Regions from separate parts of the Variovorax sp. PBL-H6 genome, predicted to be linked through region 1. Evidence: predicted binding sites of a transcription regulator. Region 1 holds the regulator's gene; each other region holds the start of a gene.
The links. The regulator LexA, encoded in region 1, represses DNA repair genes until DNA is damaged. The targets are predictions, from matches to a motif close to ACTGTATNNNNATACAGT.
Positions count from the first base shown of each region.

Region 2: a site for LexA is predicted at 2,116-2,133, ahead of imuA (translesion DNA synthesis-associated protein ImuA). Genes of this name have one in related genera too.
Region 3: a site for LexA is predicted at 2,750-2,767, ahead of recA (recombinase RecA). Genes of this name have one in related genera too.
Region 4: a site for LexA is predicted at 2,390-2,407, ahead of G3W89_RS30045 (error-prone DNA polymerase). Genes of this name have one in related genera too.

Region 1 is NZ_LR594659.1:3,541,577-3,545,784, forward strand. Features, by position in the region: gene G3W89_RS16690 (hypothetical protein) at 1-314, opposite strand, end outside; gene G3W89_RS16695 (asparaginase) at 319-1,314, opposite strand; gene lexA (transcriptional repressor LexA) at 1,389-2,063, shown strand; gene G3W89_RS16705 (hypothetical protein) at 2,210-2,542, shown strand; gene G3W89_RS16710 (D-2-hydroxyacid dehydrogenase family protein) at 2,664-3,671, shown strand; gene G3W89_RS16715 (MFS transporter) at 3,668-4,208, shown strand, end outside.
Region 2 is NZ_LR594660.1:332,327-336,534, reverse strand. Features, by position in the region: gene G3W89_RS30025 (Y-family DNA polymerase) at 1-1,315, opposite strand, end outside; gene imuA (translesion DNA synthesis-associated protein ImuA) at 1,260-2,102, opposite strand; gene G3W89_RS30015 (hypothetical protein) at 2,399-2,590, shown strand; gene G3W89_RS30010 (nucleoside 2-deoxyribosyltransferase) at 2,713-3,270, opposite strand; gene G3W89_RS30005 (hypothetical protein) at 3,340-3,879, opposite strand; gene G3W89_RS30000 (hypothetical protein) at 4,112-4,208, opposite strand, start outside.
Region 3 is NZ_LR594659.1:5,708,546-5,712,753, reverse strand. Features, by position in the region: gene sucC (ADP-forming succinate--CoA ligase subunit beta) at 1-34, opposite strand, end outside; gene argC (N-acetyl-gamma-glutamyl-phosphate reductase) at 230-1,159, shown strand; gene recX (recombination regulator RecX) at 1,179-1,628, opposite strand; gene recA (recombinase RecA) at 1,638-2,705, opposite strand; gene G3W89_RS26900 (MarR family winged helix-turn-helix transcriptional regulator) at 2,852-3,337, shown strand; gene G3W89_RS26895 (response regulator) at 3,398-4,069, shown strand; gene G3W89_RS26890 (sensor histidine kinase) at 4,095-4,208, shown strand, end outside.
Region 4 is NZ_LR594660.1:346,350-350,557, forward strand. Features, by position in the region: gene G3W89_RS30035 (choice-of-anchor D domain-containing protein) at 1-794, opposite strand, end outside; gene G3W89_RS30040 (helix-turn-helix domain-containing protein) at 1,104-2,126, opposite strand; gene G3W89_RS30045 (error-prone DNA polymerase) at 2,424-4,208, shown strand, end outside.

The DNA of each region.
Region 1 (4,208 bases):
CGCAGATGGAACCACCCTGCATTGAAGCCGGCAGCCACCAGCAGGCCCATCTTGATCAGGAAGGACTGATTGGTCAGCAGTTCCGCTGACTGGGTGGCGAACATCAGCGAACCGCTGGCCGCCGCGAGTGCGAAGCCGCCGGCCGCGATCGAGAGCGACAGCCTGGCCATGGCCGCGACCGGCAGGCCGGCAGCGTGCCCGAACACCCGCAGCTCGAGCGCCACCAGATTACCGAGCAGAAGCGCGATGCCGACGATGTGCACCGCCTCCAATGCCGGATAGGCCCAGGCGTGCGAGCGCAAGGCCTCGAACATGCGCTCAGGCGCCGCCGGTCGGGGTGGCCATCAGTTGCAGCACCAGCTCGATGCGCGCCTTCACAGGCGTCAGCGCGCCGGCGTCCCGCAGCAACGCATTCGGCGTGGAAAGAATGCGGCCCTGGGGGCAGCGCGTCGCGCGCAAGACCGCAATGCCCGCCGCTTGCGCCCGAAGCGCAGCCGCTTCCAAAGCTTCATGGAGCGTTCCGTTGCCAGTGGCTGCGAGCACCAGGCCCTGCACCGGCTCCGCAACGCCAGCTTGCCGCTCCCGGACCAGGGCGTCGACGATGCTGCCGCGCGCCTCCGCGTGGCTCATCAGGATTTCCACGCGAGGCCAGTGGGTAGCCTGCTGCATCAGCTCGAAGGACAAACGCGCCGGCTCTGACGGCGCGGCAGGCCAGTTCCTGAGCTCGCGCAAGGCACCCTCCTCCACATAGGCCACTGGGCCCGCATCGCCGGAACCGAACGCGTCGACACGATAAGTGTGAACCTTCTGCACATCGAAAGCGCTGTGCACGGCGCCCGCGCACACCGCTACCACCCCCCGCGCACGAGGGCTTGCAGCGACCACGATGGCGTCGCGCAAGTTCTGCGGACCGTCGGGCGTCAGCGCAGTCGCCGGCCGCATGGCACTGGTCAGCACAACCGGCTTGGACGGAGCCAGCACGGACTGAAGGAAGAACGCCGTTTCCTCCAATGTATCGGTGCCGTGGGCGATGACCACGCCCGCTACATCGGCCTGCGCAAGCCAATGCGCACAGCGCTCGGCCAGGCGGCGCCAGATCCCGAAGCTCATGTCCTTGCTGTCGACCTGCGCCACCTGCTCCGTCCACAGCGCGACGCCCGCGGGTGCCGCAATGCCTTCCAGCAGTTCGGTTACACCCACTTGGCCGGCGGTATAGCCGACGTTATCGGCCGCTGTTGCCGAGCGGCCCGCAATGGTGCCGCCCGTGCCGAGAACGACCACACGACGATTGCCTTCGCTGATGTTTTCGGCCATGACTTGCCAAAGCTCCGGAAACTGGTTAAAAATACAGGTACTGGATATTCAGCCAGTGCCGCAAGGAGTCGTCAATGCAGTTCGCCGTGAAGCTTACCGCTCGCCAGCAACAGATTCTGGACCTCATCCAGAGCGCCATCGCACGCACTGGCGCGCCGCCCACCCGTGCCGAGATCGCGGCCGAGCTGGGCTTCAAGTCCGCCAACGCCGCCGAAGAACATCTCCAGGCCTTGGCGCGCAAGGGCGTCATCGAACTTGTGAGCGGCACCTCGCGCGGCATTCGGCTCAAGGGCGACGCACTGCGCTCGCTGAACGAATCGCGCAACACCCAGTTCTCGCTCTCGCTGCCTGGCATGGCCCAGCTCGCGCTGCCGTTGATCGGGCGCGTCGCTGCGGGCTCGCCTATCCTGGCGCAGGAGCACGTAGACCAGACCTACTATGTGGAGAACACGCTGTTCCAGCGGCAGCCCGACTACCTACTCAAGGTGCGCGGCATGTCCATGCGCGACGCCGGCATCATGGACGGCGACCTGCTCGCCGTGCAGGCCACCAAGGAGGCCCGCAACGGCCAGATCGTCGTAGCCCGCCTGGGCGACGAAGTCACGGTCAAGCGCCTCAAGCGCAACAAGCAGATCATCGAACTGCACGCCGAGAACCCCGATTACCCCACCATCATCGTGCAGCCGGGCGAGCCCTTCGAGATCGAAGGCCTCGCAGTCGGCCTGATCCGCAACACGATGCTGATGTAGCCGCACAAGGCGGCATGAGCGTCCCTTGCTCATGCGGCCCTAACGGCTGCGACAGGTGGCGGGCGTATGGCCAAGGGCCATCACCCTGTTGCGGCCGACGAAAGCAATCCTGCCTATGTTCAATCTCTGACCTTCATGGAGTTCACATGGGAATCGCTCTGCTCAGCTTCGTCGACCTGTTCATGCCCCTTCAATCGCTGGCAAGCCGTTGGATACCGTCGCGCCGGCGAAGCGCCTCGGGCCTCCGCTATGTCGGCATCCGCCCCAGTTGTGCAGCGCGTCCAGCCGCACCAGCGTCACGCCTGCCGACATCCGCCCGACCGCTGCGGGTGGTCCGCACCATCGATGCGCAACACAACAAGCCGAGCACCGGCCGAGTCGTGATTTCTGGTCGCATGGCGGATGTCTGCGCCGAGCTCGACCGGCTGGCCGCCCTGGAAGCGGCAGGCACCGCACCTTCGCCCAGCCATCTGCATTGACGGCCACACCCTGCGTCCGGGCGCACCGTGCACCCGAACGCAGGGCATGCCCCAGCAGCGCCCTGCGCTTCTGGCGCACGGCGCGCAAGCCCGTGGGTGGTGCGAGGCACAATGGCACGCCATGAACATCGTGATCCTCGACGACTATCAGGACGCAGTGCGCAAACTGCGCTGTGCCTCCAAGCTCGACGCGTATGCCGCCAAGGTCTACACCAACACGGTCAAGGGCATCGGACAGCTCTCTGTGAGGCTCAAGGATGCCGACGTGATCGTGCTGATCCGCGAACGCACTCAGATCTCGCGCCAGCTGATCGAAAAGCTTCCGAAGCTCAAGCTGATCTCGCAAACGGGGCGGGCCGGCCACCATATCGACGTCAATGCCTGCACCGAGCACGGCGTCGCCGTCGCCGAGGGCACGGGCTCTCCGCTGGCGCCGGCCGAGCTCACGTGGGCGCTGATCATGGCGGCCATGCGCCGCCTGCCGCAGTACATCAGCAACCTCAAGCATGGCGCCTGGCAGCAATCGGGGCTCAAGTCCGCGTCCATGCCGCCCAACTTCGGGCTGGGCTCGGTGCTCAAGGGCAAGACGTTGTGCATCTGGGGCTATGGCCGCATCGGCCAGTTGGTGGCGCGCTATGGTCAGGCCTTCGGCATGCAGGTGGTGATCTGGGGCCGTGAAGAGAGCTGCGCACGCGCCCGCTCCGACGGCTTCCAGGTGGCGCCGAACCGTGAAGCCTTCTTCGCCGCGGCGGACGTGCTGTCGATCCACCTGCGGCTGACCGAGGAGACCCGCGGCCTGGTCACGCTCGAGGACCTCTCGCGCATGAAACCTACCGCCCTGTTCGTCAACACCTCGCGCGCGGAGCTGATGGAACAGGATGCGTTGCTCGCGGCCCTCAACCGCGGGCGGCCCGGGCTGGCAGCAATCGACGTCTTCGAGAGCGAGCCGCCGCTGCAAGGCCACGCACTGCTGCGACTGGAGAACTGCATCTGCACGCCGCACATCGGCTACGTCGAGCAAGACAGCTACGAGATGTATTTCGGCCAGGCTTTCGACAACGTCGTCAGCTTCATCAAGGGCAACCCGACCAACATCGTCAATCCGGGCGCGCTTCAGGTGCGACGTTGAAGCGGGCGGCCCTGCCGGCGTCGCTTTGGGCCCTGCTGGCGGGCAACTTCGTGATCGGCACCGGGATCATGGTGGTGCCGGGCACGCTCAACGAGCTCAGCAATTCCTTGCAGGTCAGCGCGGCCACGGCGGGCCAGTTGATCACCGCAGGCGCAGTGGTCGTCTGCTTCGGCGCGCCCTTGCTGGCCGCACTGGTCGCGGGCTGGGACCGGCGGCTGCTGCTGGCCTGCACCATGCTGTGGTACGCAGCAGGCCACTTCCTCGCGACCCTGATGCCGACTTTTGGCGCACTGCTGGCCGTGCGCATGCTGACGGTCATCTCGCCCGCGATTTTCACGGCCCAGGCCGCGGCTTGCGTCGGTCTGCTGGTGCCACCGGATCAGCGCGGCCGCGCCGTGACCTTCGTCTTTCTAGGCTGGTCCATGGCCTCGGTCCTCGGCCTGCCGATGGGCGCCTTGATCGGCGGCCATTTCGGCTGGCGCACCGCCTTTGCTGCACTTGGCGTGCTGTCGCTGCTGAGCGCGGCCTGGATCTGGC
Region 2 (4,208 bases), on a different replicon from region 1:
GGGTTTGGTACACCCATAGCAAGCCAGCATGCTCACTCAGCGCGACGAAATAGTCACGCGCAACGTGACGTGTTTCGACCTGGTCGGAGGTGGCGGCCTTTCCTGGCGACGCCTGGTCAGTCAAGCTCTCACCGACCCGGTCGAACCAACCATGCTCGATGCGATGCGGGCCTATCAAGAACTTAAGGGGGCCTTGGTACAGGGGTTGTGACTCACGGGAGGCCAGGCGCAGTGGTTTGGGCAGGATGAAGGTGGGCTGAGGGCAGTCGAGTAGGCGCGCCACCTGCCTTGGGCGCTTGTCCGGAGCAGGCTGCCAATGGCACATCCATTCCGGCCGGTGGTCCTCCAGGATGACAGGTCGCAAGACCCGCTCTGGCCCCAGCCGCGCGGCGATGCGCTCCAGCACCAATGCCAGGCCTTCGCCGTCCGGTAGCGTCTCAGGCAGCAGCGAAAAACTGTTTTCTTCGAGCGGGCGAACGTCGTCTGCCACCAGTGCGAGGTCCCCCACGGGCGCCAGCAGCTCGACCTTGGCCAGGTTCTCGGCCAGCAATCGGCTCAAGTGCTCGATGTTGCGCGTTGGCTCCGCTGTACGAACCGACAGTTCGCCGCCATCTCCGGCTGCCTTGGCGCGCATCGCGTCGTGACACCACTTCAGCGTGAAAGCTGTCGTCCCGGACCGCCTTGCGGCCAACCAGGCGCACAGCTGGAGCAGGAGCCGACGGGCGCCAAAGAGAAGCGCCGGCGCCATCTCGATGCGAGACATCAGCTCGAGCTTGGCAGCAAAGGTGTCGGGAAGTTGCACCCAGGCATGCGCCTCCGGCTTGAGGCCATAGGCCTGGTCCAAAGCCCCCAACAGTTCCTTGTCAAAGCGCCGGCTCAGCCCGCCACGGGGGAGGGCGCGCACTTGGCCGAGGGTCTGGCATCCGATGCGTTCAAGGATGGCGGCATGCGCCGCGGCGGAAGCCAGAACTTCGACGGGGAGGGCGTCCAGCAGGGCCTGGAGGGGTTTGGAAAACCCGTTCGATTGACCCGTGCGCGCGACCGCCACCGCGGCGAGACTGGTCGGGGCCCAGGCAAGCTGACCCACCCCCATCTCTTCCGCCTCGGTTTTCACCCGCTCGACGAGCTTCCGCTTGCCGCCAAACAGGCGCACGCTCGCCTCCAGCTCCATCACCACCGCAGCAGAAGCGGAAGCCGCATCGATGATGCTGACGCGCGGGGTGAACTGGAGGCACCAGACCGCCAGGCCACGGATTGCTTCAGTGCGCTGGGTGTCGGAGAGCTGGCTGTCGGGAAGTAACGCTGCCCAGAGCATCTGATGGTTCTCCAGCGGTCACGCGAGGCTTGCGCGCGGCGAGGAGCACGCTCGGCTTCGACAGCCGGGGCGTGATGAGCGGCGCCAGGCCGCGGGGAATTGACGGCAGGTGCAGCACGCCGTCATGGGTGCTGCCTTTGCGCTTCAGCAGGTGCACCTGAAGCTCCCAGTCGACGCCATAGCTCACCTGCAGGCGCAGCGGCGCCGCGGAGGGCTCGTGCTGGGCCGCGGCGGGCCGGCACAGGACCACTGGGCTGTCGCATCCCTGGGCGCACACCTGAAGCCGTCGAATCTGCTCCTGACGCGCTTGCGGGAGCCAGGCCACTAGCATTCCGGCTGCGTTCGCCTTCACCAATTGCTCGGTGACCCATAGGCGCTCCGCCGGCGTCGCCGCCTGAATCCAGACCATTCGGCGCTCATCGATGCCCTCATCGCGCAGGCCTGGCAGGTGGGGAGCCTTCGGCGGTCCCACGATGACGATATCCTTGCCATCAGCCACAACCTGGCGCATTGCCGGGGCAAGCAGGCGCCACTCGAGCACGGTCGGCTGGGCCTGGAGCAGTTCGGTCAGGGAGCGGGCCGGCCAACCCCCGCCCGGCAACTCTGCATCGAGTGCGGCGAAGCCGGTGGGAACCACCTTGGTGACAGGCGAGCCAAGCTGGTCGCCGCGCCATAGGGCAGCCTCGACGGAGGCGGGCAACTCGCCCGGCTTCAGGACGGGCTTGACGCGGCGGGACGGCAGGGCCGGCGCGTCGTCATCGTCGGCCCATTCCAGAAGGGCGGCCATGACGGGCTCCGGTACTGTATGGACGTCCAGTTTACGCGCCTTTTCAGGCGCGTACAGCAGCCCCTCCAGGCGAGTCGGGTTTGGCCGGAGCCTTCCAGCCGAGGAGCAAGGGTCTCACTTTCGTGTGTCTGAGCTACGGGAAAGTTGGACATGTGCCCTGTTTCTGTGTGCGGCGCCCCCAGAGGGCGCGGCCCGCCTTGGTGCTACACGAAGGAGGCCAACTCACCCCCTCAATCATGCTGCACCCCCGAATCGACCTCGCGGCTCGCAAAGCCCAGCAACCCGTTCCGCCGAACTTGAAGACCGCCGAGCATCACTGGCTGGAGGTCAAAGACATGGACGGCCATTCCTTCGGCTTGGTCGTTGCGCAATGGAATCCGGGGGCGCGCAAATGGAGCCATTCCGGCAACGTCGGAACAGGCTTGTACCTGAACTCCGACTACTGGCGCTATGTAGCGCCCTGCCCAATGCCGGATTTCCCCGCCTGATTATTTCGCCCCGCCGGCTTTCAAGCCGTCGGGGCGATGCTTCTGGCGTTCTCCGCGCGGAATGCAACTGCGATTACTCACTAAGCGCCACAAGGGGTACTGAACTACCCAGCGAGCTTTATCTATTGGGCCTGAAGCAGCCCAACCTGCTGGAAGTGGCTGGCAATTCGGTCTAGAGCTGCGCGCGCAGACGGCGCAATCTCGGCGGAACGCGACAGCATGAGGTTGAGGCGCTGCCCGAGGCCTTCGACGTGAACCTTCGTGGCGGTTTCGCACTGGCCACCGCGGCCGTCCGATTCGCAGGGAAGAGTGGCGGCTACTCGGGATGCGTAAGTGCCGGCAGGGACGCCGTAGGCAACGACCGGCTTCTTGAGCGCCACAGCGAAGCCCACCTCATAGACGGTTCCGGAATCCGGTTCGGTCCCCCGAAAGTTCACCAGGTTGGCTGCAATGCCGTCCGCGCGCTGGATGAGCTCGATGTTCGCGTCGTAGATTCGCTGGGCGATTTCATCCTCGGTGCCCCCGAACCCGTCCGGCAGGCCGCCATCGGACGGCACTAGGGCAACCATCCCGAGCTGCTCGCAATGGGCCTTCAGCGCCTTGAAAATCTCGGCGCGCTCGGGGAAGAAGACGTCAGGCCCGGCCAGGTAGACGTGCGGGCGTGCTGGTTGCTCTCTCATGGAAACTCAAGAAATTGAAAATGAGGCGCGCCGTAAGGGCGCTCATCTGTTATTGGCGGTGGAATCCGTTCAGTCGTCCAGGCGTATCCGAGGGGCGAAGCGGTCCGGGTACAAGTTGCGCATCCGTGCGCTGGGGCTCACGACCTCAATCGGAGTCAACACGGAGACGCCCTGCTCGCCCGATTCCTTTCTAGGCATGAAAGCGGGAGTCGCCGAACACGGCCCCTGAAACCACATATAGCCCGTCTGCAGGCCGTCGTACTTCATCCACAGGATGCGAAAGCGGTCCACCAGTACCTGGCGCGGCTCCTCCCAGGTGTCCCGGTTAATCTCAACGACATCGCCAATGCGGGCGCCGAATTTTGCGAGCAGCCACGCCTCGCACGTCTCGAGGTGAAGCTTCTTCTTGCCCGCCATCAGGTAGTCGTAGGCGTCCTGCAAGAGTCGATTCAACGGACCCTCGCGCGCTGCTTCCTCGGCGGCGCCCGCCTCGATGTTCATTCGAAAGACGCGGTAGCACAGCGAGGCATGTGCCTCGCCGGCGGAAATCCCAGCTGCCGTGCAACGCTGAATCAGGAGTTCGACTTCCTTCGTGATGTGGTCGTCCACTGCAGCTTTTCTTGCCAGTTCTTGGGTAGCGGGCATAGTCACATCCTGAATTTGTTGTTTGAATGGAGCTCGTTGGGTGCCCGTGGGTACCCGTTCCAGGCTCGCGGGTTCGCGTGCCTAAGAGCCCTAAAAGCCATCATTATAGCAGCTATAAAGCTTTCGAGCTAGAACCGTTTTAGGGTGACTCGCGCAAGAAAACGGACGGCGGTTAGGCGCGTCCGTTTTAGGGAAATCAGAGCAGGTCGCTCAGCAAATGAATCTGGCCCTTCAGCAAGGCCTTGTCCCGCATGCTCAGCCCGCGCACCAGTCGATGTGCCAGGGCCGCTGCG
Region 3 (4,208 bases), 2.2 Mb from region 1:
GAATTTCCTTGCCTTGGTACTCGTGAATCTTCATGAGGGTGTCTCTCGGGAACGAGGGTTTGGGGAACGGGAGATTTCGTGTTGCCCTCGGGCCACGGCGCGCCGGGGGGTGGCCGGGCGGAGGACAGCAGGCGACTGTATCATGGTGCGCCGCACCAATGGCGGGCGGCCGCTGCGGTCACTACGTAGTTTTTCTTACGCCCTTCTCAGGCAATTTGAGGCTTCCACCATGCCCAAGGTCTTCATCGACGGCGAGGCCGGCACCACCGGCCTCCAGATCCGCGAGCGGCTGCAGAAGATGCCGCAGGTCGAACTCGTGAGCATCGCCCCCGAGCTGCGCAAGGACTTGGCTGCCAAGCGAGAACTGATAGCGGGCGTCGACCTGGTGGTGCTCTGCCTGCACGACGACGCGGCGCGCGAATCCGTGGCGCTCATCGACCAGCTCGAGGGCCAGGGCCGCCGCCCCAAGATCATCGACGCCTCGACGGCGCACCGCACCGCGGACGGCTGGGTCTTCGGCTTTCCCGAGCTGGTGGCCGGTCAGAAAGACGCTGTGACCAAGGCCGAGCGCGTGGCCAATCCCGGCTGCTATGCGACTGGCGCCATCGCCATCGTCCGCCCGCTGGTCGATGCCGGCCTCCTGCCAGCCAGTCATGCAATCGCCCTGCCCTCCGTCAGCGGGTATTCGGGCGGCGGCCGGTCCATGATCGAGGCCCACGAAAAGGGCGAAGCACCGCTGTTCGAGACCTATGCCCTGGGCCTCAAGCACAAGCACATTCCCGAAATCATGAAGTACACCGGCCTGACGCGCCGGCCGGTATTCATCCCCTCGGTAGGGAACTTCAAGCAGGGGATGCTGGTGCAACTGCCGCTGCACCTGGACGACCTTCCCGGCAAGCCCAAGGCCGGCGACTTGCAGGAGGCGCTGGCGGCACACTACGCCAAGAGCAACACGCCGGAGCAGTTCGTGAAGGTGCTGCCGCCCACAGAGGACGGCAAGCTCGATGCGCTTGCCCTGAACGACACCAACGACCTCGAGATCCGCGTGTTCCCGAACGAGGACCACCGCCATGCGGTCGTTATCGCCCGTCTGGACAATCTGGGCAAGGGCGCCAGCGGCGCCGCGGTGCAGAACCTGAAGCTGATGCTGGGCCTCTGAGCCGCGCCTGTTCAGGCCCTCATTCGTCGAAGTCCTCGCGCATCACCTTGGCCACCACGGCCGCGGCGAAGCCGCGCGCCAACATGAAGCGGATCTGCCGAGCCCGCTCGCCCGTGTTTTGCGGCGGTGTGCCGAAGCGCTGCCGCCAGACGCCGCGCGCCCGGTCGAGCTCGCTGCCCGCAAGGCTGGCCACCGCCTCGGCCACAGCCTCGGGCGCGACACCCTTGTGCAGCAGTTCCTGGCGCACGCGCGCCGCGCCGTGGCGGGCCGCGCGCTGGTGCAGTACCGACTGCACCACTCTTGCTTCGCTGATGAAGTCCTTGGCGGCCAGCTCGTCGAGCGCGCGTGCGAGCGAGCCCGGCTCTTCCTCGTACCTCGCCAGTTTGCGCGCGAGCTCGCTTCGAGAGTGCTCGCGCTGCCCAAGCAGGCGCAGTGCGCGGCCCTTGAGGGAAGGAGCACTGGTAGCCATCACCGGTGATCAGGCCCCGGAGGCGCCCTCGCCCGCGTCCTCGGGCAGAAGCGGAATGCCCAGCGACTCGCGCACCTTGTTCTCGATCTCGCGCGAGAGCGTCGGGTTCTCGCGCAGGAACTCGCGCGCGTTGTCGCGGCCCTGCCCGATCTTCTCGCCGTTATAGGCGTACCAGGCGCCCGACTTGTCGACGATCTTGGCGGTCACGCCCATGTCGATGATCTCGCCTTCGCGGCTGATGCCCTCGCCGAACAGGATGTCGAACTCGGCCGTCTTGAAGGGTGGCGAGACCTTGTTCTTCACCACCTTGACCTTGGTTTCATTCCCGATCGCCTCGTCGCCCTTCTTGATGGTGCCGATGCGGCGGATGTCCAGGCGCACCGAGGCGTAGAACTTCAGTGCATTGCCGCCGGTGGTGGTCTCGGGCGAGCCGAACATCACGCCGATCTTCATGCGGATCTGATTGATGAAGATGACCATGCAGTTGGTCTTCTTGATAGTGGCGGTGAGCTTGCGCAGCGCCTGGCTCATGAGCCGCGCCTGCAGGCCGGGCAGCGAGTCACCCATTTCACCTTCGATTTCGGCCTTGGGCGTGAGCGCGGCCACCGAGTCGACGACGATCAGATCGACCGCGCCAGAGCGCACCAGCGAATCAACGATTTCCAGGGCCTGCTCGCCGGTGTCGGGCTGGCTGATCAGCAGGTCGGACAGGTTCACGCCCAGCTTTTGAGCGTACTGAACGTCCAGCGCATGCTCGGCATCGACGAAGGCACAGGTGCCGGCCTGCTTCTGCATCTGGGCGATGACCTGCAGCGTGAGCGTGGTCTTGCCCGAGGATTCCGGCCCGTAGATCTCGATCACGCGGCCGCGGGGAAGGCCGCCGACCCCCAGGGCGATGTCCAGGCCCAGCGAGCCCGTGGAGACCACCTGGATGTCTTCGAGCGCCTCCCCCTCGCCGAGCCGCATGATGGTGCCCTTGCCGAATTGCTTTTCGATCTGGGCCAGGGCGGCTTGCAGAGCCTTGGCCTTTTCGCTGCCTGCGACCGAAATGCTGCTGCCTTTGACGAGTGCGTCCATGTGGAAGTCCTTGAAGATCAATGGGTTGTACGGGGTTCATGCAAACTGCTTTTAACAACAGCCTGGATGCCTGAACAGTAGTGTAGAGGTCGATAGATCGGAGTAAACCCATTTTTTGGTCAGCTTGGCTTACGATTGCTGGCTTCATGACAGACCCCGCATTCCCGGTCGACCCCGACGCTTGGCGCCAGACGCATCTGGGCCGCCTCCTCGGTCACGCTGCGCGCCGCTTCGACGAGCGTGTGCTGGCCCTCATGGCGCACGATGCCGACGTGCCACTCGCCCTGTCCAACCTTGCGGCGCGCGCGCAGGTGAGCGCTGCTCACATACACATCACCCGCCACCTGGCACGCGAAGGCTCGCGGTTGACCGAGCTGGCCGTTCGCGCGGGCATGACCAAGCAGGCCATGGGCAAGCTGGTCGACCAGTGCGAGGCCTGGGGACTGGTGATGCGCGGTCCGGACGCCCACGACGCCCGGGCGCGGCGCGTGCTGTTCACTGCCGACGGCCTCGCCTGGCTCGAGGCCTTCCGCAAGGCGGTGGCGCAGGCCGAACGCGAGTTCCGTGCAAGCGTTGGAGACGAGATCGCCACCGTGGTTTCCATTGGGCTCGAAGCCTATGCGGCCGCCTAGAATCTGATGCGGGAGACGGCCCGGCGGCCCGCGCAAGCCCGCCATGTCTGGAGACGCGGCATGCGAATACTGATAGCAGAAGACGACCAGGTGCTGGCCGACGCGCTGCTGCGCAGCCTGCGCACCTCGGGCTCGGCGGTGGATCACGTCGCCACCGGCTCGCAAGCCGATGCCGCGCTGATGACCAACAGCGAATTCGACCTCCTGATCCTTGACCTGGGCCTGCCCAACCTGCACGGCCTCGAAATCCTCAAGCGCCTGCGCGCCCGCGGATCGCAACTCCCGGTGCTGGTTCTGACCGCGGCCGACAGCGTGGAGGAAAGAGTCAAGGGCCTCGACTACGGCGCCGACGACTACATGGCCAAGCCCTTCTCGCTGCAGGAGCTCGAGGCGCGCGTGCGTGCCCTCACCCGGCGCGGCATGGGCGCCACCAGCAATGCCATCAAGCACGGCCCGCTGGTCTACGACCAGGCCGGCCGGGTGGCGACCATCGACGGCAAGATGATCGAGCTGTCGGCGCGCGAACTGGGCCTGCTCGAGGTGCTGCTGCAGCGCGCGGGCCGGCTGGTGAGCAAGGACCAGCTGGTCGAGCGCCTGTGCGAATGGGGCGAGGAGGTGAGCCTCAACGCCATCGAGGTCTACATCCACCGCCTGCGCAAGAAGATCGAAAAGGGCCCGATCCACATCGCGACCGTGCGCGGCCTCGGCTATTGCCTCGAAAAAATCCCCTGATTCGTCCTCCTTCCCAAAGCGCTCGGTGAAGCTCTTCCAACGCGCGCAGCGCTCCCTCTTCGGCGAGATCCTCGATTGGATGCTCACGCCGCTCCTGCTGCTGGTGCCGGTCAGCATCGGCGTGACCTGGCTGGTGGCG
Region 4 (4,208 bases), on a different replicon from region 1:
GAGTCGGGGGCTGACAAGCGGCCGTCCACGGCACCTTCGCTGGGGTCCGTGTGGTCGCCGCCGAAGCCGAGCATCCCAACGTCACGGATGCTGCCGTCCCCACTCTTCACGCGGAGCGCGCCCACGCGCTGCCCCATGGCGGTCGGTATGAAGTTCACGGCAACAATACATGCGGCGCCTGGGCTGAGGCTGGTGCTGCAGTTGTGGCTCACCTTGAAGTCGGAACCCCCGTCCAGGAAGTACATCTGGCTGATGATGGCAGGGACATTCCCGACGTTCTTGACTGCAAGCTGCTTGACCGTGCTCGTCGTGCCGAGCTTCCAGGTGCCGAAGTTCCAGCCGTTTTCCGAGATTTCTAGGTCCGTGAGGAGACGTACGGCGTTGCCGATGAGAGAGCCCTCGGCGCGGCTGTTCGAGCCCTGGAGCACCAGGCTTCCGAATTGTGGGCCGGCCTCTTGTGGCATGAAGCTGACCAGCATGGTGCACTCGCCATGTGCCGGCACGGTTGAGCAGGTCTTCTCCACGGCGAAAGGAGCCGTGGCGACCGCGGTCACGTCCGTGGCGGCGCCGCCCCCGTGGTTGACGACCTTGACGGGCAAGGTCCGCATTTGGGTGCGAGCCACGTCCCCAAAATCGGTGAGCTCGGGCTGAATCTCCAGGTCAGCCTGGCCCGTCAGCTTGATGTCGATTGGAATGCGATACCGGAAATCGGACGCGGCTGCGCTGAGCGCGGGCTGGAGGACAATGGTTGCACTGAGGAGCGCGCAGACGAAGCGCTTGAAGGACGGACGCATTTTTCTAGACAGTTCGGACAGCGGCCCCCTGACGGATTCCGGGGGCTTTGGGCCTATAGCCAGGGACCGTCTAGTGCGGGGTTTTAGGCCCCTTCTTTTCAGGCCCATCCGCGGCGCGCAGAGAGGGCACAGCCGCGTCCCTCGTTCGGGGCGGCCTGCGCACGCGCGACGAGCTCTTGGCGAGGAGTTGGCGGCGGTACTGAAGCGCGCGGTGCCAAGACCTCGCCCCACAGGGTGTTAGGGGCCGTTGCGGCGACCTTGGGCCTTCCGGAGGTCGGTGGCCGCCTGTGCCTGAAGTCGGTAGGGGCCTTAGGCGGTCACGATGCGGGAGCGCCGCACGTCCCCGACTTGCGCGCCGCTGACTGGCGCCGTTGAGGGCGTTGCGCGCTTCCAGGCACGACGCGACAGCTCCTTGTTGACAGAGGCGACGTCGCCACTGTCGAGCAAGCCGGTTGTGAACATGGCAACGAGATTGTTGACAAGACTTCTGACCGTGGCAGGCAGGCCCGCGAGGTAGTCCGCTTCGGATTGCGCCGGGGCGTCAATGGGGGTAGCTGGCGCGTAGCGCAGGCCTTCGGGGTCAAGCCAGTCAGCCGGCACGTCAAAGGCCTTTGCAATGCTCTGCAGGCGGTCGCTCGGCAAGCCGCGCACGCCGGATTCTGCGTGGCTGATAGCAGTGCGCAGTCCCTGAAAATCGAGCGGCTCGACCTTCATCGCAAGCTGGTTGCGGGAGACGTCGGAAGCATGACGAAGTGCGCGCAGGCGCATCGATTGAGTCGGCCGCGGGGCCTTTCCCTTGGCGCCAAGAATGAGCCAACTACCCGAAACGCCGAACTCGGTGGCAATACGGAGAATCGTGTCGGGACGAGGGGTGGCGAGGCGCTCTTCCCACCCCTTCAGGACTGTCGCGGTGCTGTGGCCGAGGCGCGTCGCCATCTGCGCCCTGGAAAGGCCGAGCGCTTGCCGAAGGTCTCGCAGGCGGAAATGGATACCAGGCGCGATGTCGTCGAAGGACCATTCCCCTGTGACCTCAGGCAGTGCCGCGGTTTCGACATCGCCAGTGCCCTTGAGCAGAGTGGCCGAGTCCGTGGCGTAGCGGGACGCGAGCTTGTCGAGGTGGTCGAGGTTGACAACGGAGAAGACGCCTCGCTCGAGGCGGGAAACAGCGGCATGGCTGCCCTGATAGCCCAAGACCTCCTCGGCAATTTCGAGCGTGGTTTTGCCAGTCGCTTCGCGCAGCTTTCGCAGACGCGCGCCCAGCTCTAGGCGGTCGGCGAGGTCAAGCTTACGCTTGCGGGAGGTTGCATCGACCTGGTTGGCGGTGGCGGGCATTGGGTCCTCGAAACTACATTGAATTTAATGCGCTGCGGTTGCGGCGCTTGGGGTTATTGTACGACAGTGCTTGAACGAGCACCATCAGTATCAGATGCAAGCATTTTAGATTTAGCCGCACCGTAGTGGCGCCGGCGCCACCTGGTTTTTCTCAGGCCCGATATGGCCCAATCTGATTGCCGCCATCGCGCCCGTCGAACCGCCCGTGCAGGCCGCGCAGGCGCGGTCCCGGTCCGATGCCGCAGGCCTGCAAGCTGTGCGATACTGTACGGCCATCCAGTATCCTGGCCGCCGGCAATGTCCGCCCTTCCCGCTTACGCCGAGCTGCGCTGCGTCTCCAATCACACCTACCTGCGCGGCGCCAGCCAACCGGAGGAGCTGGTGGAGCGCGCTTCGCAGCTTGGCTATTCCGCTCTCGCAATCGCTGACGAGTGCAGCCTGGCGGGCATCGTGCGCGCGCACGTTGCTGCCAAGGAGCACGGCCTCAAGCTTCTGGTCGGAACCCAGGTCCAGGTTGCTTGCGGCCACCCCTTCACGTTGCTCGTCCTTGCGTGCAACCTGAACGGGTACGGGAACCTTTGTGAATTCATCACCAAGCTTCGGCGTGGCTCAGAGAAGGGAAAATACGAACTGCAGTTCGCAGACCTGACCGCCGCGGCCCTTGAGGACTGCGTCGTCGTCGCCTGCCCGAAGCGGATGTCGACCCCGGAACAGCTGGAGACAACAGGACGCTGGCTCCTGTCAGAGTTCCGGGGGCGTTGCTGGTTCGGCGTCGACCTTCTGCGCCTCATCGACGACGAGATGTGGTTGTACCGACTCCGCCAGGTGAGCGAGCTGACGGCAATTCCCTTGGTAGCCGCCGGCGACGTTCATTTTCATGTTCGCTCCAGGAAACCACTCCAGGACGTACTGACCGCTACGCGAGTTGGCCGCCCGCTGACGGAGTGCGGCCTCGACCTTCAGCCAAACGCAGAGCGGCACCTAAGAACGCGTCTTCGGCTGGCGCAAACCTACCCGGAGGATTTGCTTGCAGAGACGCTCAACGTGGCCGCGCGCTGCCAATTCAGCCTCGAGGAGCTTCGATACCAGTACCCCGACGAAGTGGTGCCGGACGGGGAGACGCCCTCCTCCTATTTGCGGCGCCTGACCTACGAGGGCGCCGGCCGACGGTGGCCAGAAGGGGTGCCGGCGAAGGTCCAGCTACAGATTGAGCACGAGCTGACATTGATTCAGGAGCTCCGGTACGAGCATTACTTCTTGACCGTCGCTGACATCGTCCAGTTCGCGAGGTCTCGCAACATCCTGTGCCAAGGGCGCGGGAGTGCCGCCAATTCCGTCGTCTGCTATTGCGTGGGCGTCACTGAGGTCGACCCAGCGCGCATGAGCGTCCTTTTTGAGCGTTTCATTTCCAAGGAAAGGAATGAGCCGCCGGATATCGACATCGATTTTGAGCACGAGCGTAGAGAAGAAGTTCTCCAGTACCTGTACCGGCGTTACGGACGCGACCGTGCCGCCATCACCGGTGTGGTGACCAGCTATCGGCCCAAGAGTGCGGTGAGGGACGTGGGCAAGGCGCTGGGATTTGACCTTGAGGTGGTAGACCAGCTTGCCAAGAATCATCAGTGGTTTGACGGCAAGGCGGTCATGCCGGAGCGTTTAGTGGAACTAGGCCTGTCGCTTGATGACCTGAAGGTGCGCCAGCTGATGTTGCTTACAGGGCAACTGCTAGGGTTCCCAAGGCACCTCAGCCAGCACACCGGCGGGTTCGTGCTCACAAGGACGGCGTTGTCTCGGCTGATTCCAATCGAGAACGCCTCGATGAAGGACCGAACGGTCCTGGAGTGGGACAAGGATGACCTTGACGCTTTGGGGTTTCTCAAGGTCGACTGCCTGGCTCTGGGCATGCTGACCGCCATCCGCAAATGCCTGGATTTCATCGGTCAGCGTAAGGGGTTCGTATTCGCGATGCAGGACATCCCGGCGGAGGACCCCGAGACGTACGAGATGATTTCGCGCGCGGACACCGTCGGAGTCTTCCAAATTGAGAGCCGCGCGCAGATGAGCATGCTGCCGCGGTTGAAG